One region of the Agarivorans sp. DSG3-1 genome, then DNA from elsewhere that is predicted to be linked to it. Evidence: predicted binding sites of a transcription regulator. Region 1 holds the regulator's gene; the other holds the start of a gene.
The links. Region 1 encodes ArgR, which controls arginine synthesis, uptake and breakdown. Its sites were predicted from a motif close to ANTGAATANNTATTCANT; they were not measured.
Positions count from the first base shown of each region.

Region 1 (3,474 bases):
TGGTGAGCTTTTCCATTTTATTGTTGGGGCTAGAGCGTTACAGCCGCAACGCAGGTAAGTTTTACAAGTTGACTGGGCAATCTCCAGCAATGTTTGCCGAGCCTCTTAAAGGCGCTAAAGCTTGGACGGCCACGCTACTGTGTTTGTTGCCGATTAGTTTGGGTTTCATCCTGCCGGTCACGGTGTTAAGTAATTATGCTTTACGTAACTTAGATTCTGGCTTTGACCAGTATTTAACTAATGCGTGGAACAGCTTCTCGTTAGCTGCAATGGCGGCGCTGCTAACTACAGCCTTAGGTTTATTGTTAGCCTATGGAGTACGTTTATCTAAAAGTAATAAGATGCGTAGCATCGCCGAGGCAGCAACGCTGGGTTATGCGATTCCTGGTGCGGTGTTGGCGGTAGGTATTTTGTATCCGCTTGGCTTGTTTGATAATGCGGTCGATAGCTTAATGAAAGCTTGGTTTAACTACCCTACAGGTTTACTGCTTACCGGCACAGGAGGGGCTTTAGTGTTGGCTTACTCTTTACGTTTTATTGCCTTAAGTTACCGCACCCTAGATGCCAGCCTAACTAAAATTACGCCAGAAATGGACGATGCTTCTCGAGTATTAGGTAGTCGCTCTGGTAAAACGCTCTGGCGGATCCATTTACCGTTGATCAGACCAAGCTTACTTACCGCTATGTTGTTAGTATTTGTCGACACCATGAAAGAGCTGCCAATTACCTTAATTTTAAGGCCGTTCAATTTTAATACCCTGTCTACTCAAGTATGGGATTTAGCCTCTTTGGAGCAACTAGAGCAAAGTGCTTTAGCTGCCTTAACCATATTATTGGCAGGTATTCTTCCGGTTATCATTATGAGTCGAAATATTGGCTCTTCAGAACAGCGCCCACAAGGACACTAAACCCGCAATGAGTATTGTTTTACGTAAAGTTAATCATTTCTACGGCGAACAGCAGGCGCTTAAAGATGTCAGTATTGAGGTTGAAGAAAACCAAATTGTAGCGCTGCTGGGCCCATCAGGGTGCGGAAAAACCACCTTATTGCGTTTAGTCGCAGGTTTAGAACGGCTGCAAAGTGGTGAGCTGTACTTGCAAGACAAGTTAGTCGCAGCCCCAGCACAAGCTATACACTTAGCTCCAGAGCAACGCGCCATAGGTATGATGTTTCAAGACTATGCCTTGTTTCCGCATATGAGTGTTAAAACCAATATAGAGTACGGACTACGCAAGCAACAAGACTTACCAAAGCGTCGCCAGTGGATTGAAGAAAGCTTAAACAACATGGGCATGCAAGGTCTGCTAGGTCGCTTTCCGCATACCTTGTCGGGTGGCCAGCAGCAGCGTGTCGCCCTATTGCGCGCTTTAGCTCCAGAGCCTAACACCATGTTGTTGGATGAACCGTTCTCTGCGCTCGATGAGCATTTACGCCAACAAGTGCGAGAAGAAACCCTCGACGTATTGAAGAAAACCAAAACCCCCGCAGTGATGGTGACTCACGACCCGCTAGAGGCGATGTTTATCGCGGATCGTATTGTTGTGATGGAGCAGGGGGAAATTGTACAAAATGCTAGCCCTCAAGAAATCTACAATCAGCCAGCAAATGCCTTTGTGGCAGCATTGTTTGGCCCAAGCAATCGCTTTGTTGCACCGGTAGAGCAAGGTGCGGTTAGTACCGCTTTAGGGGCTTTTTCGGCCAATCAAATTAACGATGGCGAACTGGCAGAGGTGATCGTTCGGGCTAAAGATGTGGTGGTGCATCAGCTTGAAAACAGCCAACAAATAGAAGCGAGTATTATCTCGGTGCATTCAATGGGTAATGAAACGCACTTTAGGTTACAGCTAGCTGAATTACCTGAGCAGGTGATTCATGCGCGAATGCGTGACCATTGGCAAGCAAGTCCGGGCACTAAGGTATGGTTATCGGTTAATGGTGATGCGGCATTTGTCTTCCCCAAAGTGTAGTTTGGGGAAGTGTTTTTTGAAGCCTTAGGCAACTTCAAACAGTTCTTTTACCGATTGAAATACATCGGCAATCGCAACTTGGCGGGTAGGGGTTATAAAAATAGTATCATCACCAGCAATGGTGCCAAGAATACCTTCAGCTTTACCTAATGAATCTAGCAAACGGGCAATTAACTGCGCCGCACCGGGGCTAGTATGAATAACGATTAAGGCATCGTTGAAATCCATTTCTAGTACTAAGATTTTTAACTGACTAGAAACAGTAGGAACCCCTAACTCTGCTGGTAGGCAGTAAACCATTTCCATTTTTGCGTTGCGAGTACGCACTGCGCCAAACTTACTTAGCATACGTGACACTTTCGATTGGTTGATATTTTCGAAACCCTGATCTTGTAGGGCGGTCACTATTTCAGCTTGAGAGCCAAAACGTTCTTCTTTTAACAGTGATTTAAATGCTTTAATTAACTGTTCTTGTTTATCGCTATATTTCATCGGTGATCCGAGCTTGTAAATCCGCGGTTATTGTCGCCAACTTTTATATGTATATCAACTTTATTCTAGTTTTATGCATATAAATGCATAGTGAAACACATAATTGTTGTTCAATTAGCCAACATTTTCTTGTGAGGCTTTGCTAAGCTGAATTATGATAGCAACATCAAACTTGGTGTGTAGTTAACTATGTGGCTAAAATTTCTGTTCTTTCTTCCTTTGCTCGTACTTCAATCAGTACTTGCTGACGATAAACCTCTGCGAGTGGTTACCGAAGCATCTTATCCGCCCTTTGAATCATTTGATGAGCACAAGCAGCTGGTGGGCTTCGATATTGAGTTGGCTAAGGCCATTTGTGAACAAATAAATCGAGAGTGTGAGTTTTACCATCAGCCCTTTGATAGTTTGTTATCTAGCGTTGCTGCCGATCATTACGATATGGCGATATCAGCCTTAGATATTACCGAGCAACGTAAAACCTTAGTAAGCTTTAGTGATGCTTATTTCGATAATATGGCGGTTTATCTCACGAAGCCTGAGCTAGAAGTTGCAAGCAACTCAGTGGTTGCGGTACAAAGTGGCTCGAGCTTTATGCGCTTCTTACGTGAACAACGGCCTAATATTCTATCGATTGCTTACCCCAGTTATCAACTCGCCTTAGCAGATTTGAATCAAGCTAAAATTGATGCGGTATTTTTAGATTCGGCAGCGGCTCACTATTGGTTGGCAAGCCATCCGGAGTTTGTGACTCAAGTGGATGAAAACTATCCGGCGAGCGGATTAGGTATGGCGGTTTCAAAGCAAAACGAAGACCTGCTGAATCAAATCAACCATGCGCTTAATGTGTTAAAAAATAACGGCAGTTACCGAACAATATACCAGTCCTTCTTTAACTAACAAACACTGTTAGACCAAGGTCTTAAACCCTATAGTTAAAGTGTGATTAAGGCAGCTTTTACTGTTTTAAAGTTGCTTTAAAAATGTTGCTAAATTGTATTTTAGAGCGGATTCCGT
Region 1 covers NZ_CP177241.1:1,982,719-1,986,192, forward strand. The annotation lists gene ACLD71_RS09375 (ABC transporter permease) at 1-908, shown strand, start outside; gene ACLD71_RS09380 (ABC transporter ATP-binding protein) at 916-1,968, shown strand; gene argR (transcriptional regulator ArgR) at 1,993-2,460, opposite strand; gene ACLD71_RS09390 (transporter substrate-binding domain-containing protein) at 2,650-3,357, shown strand.

Region 2 (3,474 bases), 140 kb from region 1:
AAATTTGCAAACCATGTTAGCTGGTGGTCGCGAGCCGCAAATTGGCATGATGCTGATTTATGTGGTGCCCGCTGTGTCTGGTTGTTTATTGGCTTGGTGGCTATGTTTACGTAGCAATAAGCTGCAGGCCTCTAACTTACTGCTGGCAGAGCAACAAGGTTGGCTAATAAACTCGGTGATCTCTGGTGCCATTGGCGTAGCATTAATCATTGTATTGCTTATTCAAGACAGCAGCGTAGGGTGGATAGCCCGTTATGTAGACCAAATTCTAGTGATTGTATTTTCACTTATCTTCTTAAAAGACCCTTACCTACTGGTTAAAAATGGCTTTAAAGAACTACTACTGAGCGCACCTGAAGCCGAACATACCAAACCATTTACTCAAGCCCTAGAACAGCAAACCATGTTAAATGGTTTTGAGTTAGGAGAGATAGTGGTGATGAAAACCGGTCGTCGCTTTTGGGTGACCATAGAGGTGGTGTGCCGGAATCATCAACTTGCGCTAGACGATATGGTTCAGCAGAGAAAACAAATTCGTAGTTTGGCTAATCAGTATTACCAGAATAATTATACCGAAATTGTATTTGTTGAACCCTCAGAGCAAGGCGAATTTTCTGCTGGATGAAAATTATTACAGCAGCTCGAAATGTCGCTGCCTGCTAACTAAAAATCAGCTACTATAGCGCTTTTAACGTGCAGGCTATTCTGGTTACATGCTACTGATTATCGACAATTACGATTCATTTACCTACAACCTCTATCAGTACTTTTCGCAGCTGAATGTAGAGGTTGTGGTTCGTCGTAATGATGAGATTAGCATTGAACAAATTAAGCAGCTTGCGCCGTCCCATCTGCTTATTTCACCAGGTCCATGTTCACCCAATGAAGCAGGGATTTCTCTCGCGGTTATTGCAGAGTTTGCTAACACGCTGCCCATTCTTGGGGTGTGTTTAGGACATCAGTGTATTGCACAGCACTTTGGCGGCAAGGTAGTGCGTGCGGCTCAAGCCATGCATGGCAAGGTAAGGCCGGTATATCACCAGCAAGATTCGGTATTTAGTGGGCTCGCTAACCCAATGGCAGTTACCCGCTATCACTCCTTGGTGGTTCAGGCAGACAGCTTACCGGAATGTTTAGAAGTGACCGCTTGGAGCCACAATGATAAAGGTGAAAAGCACGAAATTATGGGGCTTAAACATAAGCATTTACCGATACATGCGGTGCAGTTTCACCCTGAAAGCATTCTTACAGAGCAAGGTCTGCAGTTGCTAAGTAACTTTATTGATTCTAATTAATAGAATGAATGGGCTTTAAAATGATTGAATGCATTGATTATATAGAATGAATAAGTAATGCATATTTATGCGTGATGATTTTGATGTGAGGGCATTGCAAGCAATATTCCCTACGCTATTATTAGAACTATGCACTGAATATGCTTAAAAATGGCCATATTTTGTATGGCTTAATGGCTGAATACTCAGACATCACTCTCGATATTTGCCATAATCGCCAAACTCTTTACATACTATTAACCTTTCTGGCCTTTGACATAAAGGGATCGCCAGAAAGCTAAAGGAGAACACTACATGTCACACGCTGTTACTCGCGCGCTATTCGATGAGGTTATGGTTCCTAATTACGCCCCGGCGGCTATTATTCCGGTGAAAGGCGAAGGTTCACGCTTATGGGATCAAGAGGGCCGAGAGTATATCGACTTCGCTGGTGGTATTGCGGTTAGCTGTTTAGGGCATTGTCACCCTGCGTTGGTGAAAAGCTTAACCGAACAAGGTCAAACCTTGTGGCATCTAAGTAATGTATTGACTAACGAACCGGCTCTGCGCTTAGCCAAAAAATTAGTCGACAGTACCTTTTCTGAAAAAGTGTTTTTCTGTAACTCGGGTGCCGAGGCAAACGAAGCCGCGCTTAAATTAGCGCGCCGTTACGCAATTGAGCATGGCTCAAAAGACAAAACCAAAATCATTGCCTTTGAACAGGGCTTCCACGGTCGCACCTTCTTTACCGTTACGGTAGGCGGTCAAGCTACATACTCAGATGGTTTTGGTCCTAAGCCGGGTGATGTAGAGCATATCCCTTACAACGATTTAGCGGCGCTTGAAGCGATTATCGACGACCAAACTTGTGCAGTGATGATGGAGCCGCTGCAAGGCGAAGGTGGCATTATCAGCCCAGATTTAGCCTTTGCAAAAAAAGTGCGTGAGTTATGTGATAAACATAATGCGCTACTTATCTTTGATGAAGTACAAACAGGTGTTGGCCGTACTGGCGAGTTGTATGCTTACATGGGCCTAGATGTGACGCCGGATATTCTTACCTCAGCCAAAGCCCTAGGCGGCGGTTTTCCAATCGGTGCGATGTTAACCACTACTGAGATTGCGGCTTCTATGAAAGTAGGAACCCACGGCAGTACTTACGGCGGTAACCCATTAGCTTGTGCCGTAGCAGAAACCGCTTACGACATTGTTAATAGCGAAGAAGTGCTAAACGGTGTTAAGCAGCGCGAACAATGGTTTAGAGAAGCCTTGGATGCCATTAACGAGAAGTACCAAGTATTTTCAGAAATACGGGGTAAAGGTTTGTTACTGGGAGCAGTGCTAAACGAGCAATACCAAGGCCGCGCGCGTGACTTTTTAGTGGCAGCGGCCGATCAAGGCTTAATGGTATTAGTCGCTGGTGCTAACGTAGTGCGCTTCACGCCTTCTTTAATTGTCCCTCAAGCTGATGTTGAACAAGGCATGCAGCGTTTCGAGCAAGCTGTTGCCAAAGTGGCAAACGCTTAGCGTTTTTGGGCTGGCCTTAGCAATAAGGCCAGCCAAGTTATACTTTTTAACTATCAAGAGTAGTGGCTAATATTTAGCTACGGTTCTGTGCTATTCAAAAAAGGGAGATGTAGCCATGTTAGTTATCCGTCCTATTAAGGAAACGGACTATCCTGCCTTGTTACAAATGGCGGTTGGGTCTGGGATAGGCTTTACTTCTTTACCGGTTGACGAGCCTTTATTGCGTGAAAAATTAGTTCATTCTATTCGTTCGTTTGCAACCGATACCGACAAACCTGGCGACCAACACTATTTAATGGTGGCGGAAGATACCGTAACCGGTGAAGTGGTTGGCACCAGCGCCATTGATGCTGCTGTAGGCATGAGCAGTCCATTTTACACTTATCACCTAGGCAAGGTGGTTCATGCTTCACGAAGCTTAAACGTTTATAACGTGGTGGAAACGCTCACGCTAACCAATGACTACACTGGCGTTACTGAACTATGCACCTTGTTCTTACAAGAATCGCACCGTCAAGGTCAGAATGGTCGCTTACTATCTAAGTGTCGTTTCTTGCTCATGGCTGAACACCAAGAGCGCTTTAATGAATCGGTCATTGCCGAAATGCGTGGTGTATCTGATGAACAAGGCCGTTCGCCATTTTGGCAATGGTTGCAAGATAGTTTTTTTAGC
Region 2 covers NZ_CP177241.1:1,841,559-1,845,032, forward strand. The annotation lists gene ACLD71_RS08685 (cation transporter) at 1-625, shown strand, start outside; gene ACLD71_RS08690 (anthranilate synthase component II) at 714-1,295, shown strand; gene ACLD71_RS08695 (aspartate aminotransferase family protein) at 1,590-2,801, shown strand; gene astA (arginine N-succinyltransferase) at 2,917-3,474, shown strand, end outside.
Region 2: a site for ArgR is predicted at 1,352-1,369, ahead of ACLD71_RS08695 (aspartate aminotransferase family protein). Genes of this name have one in related genera too.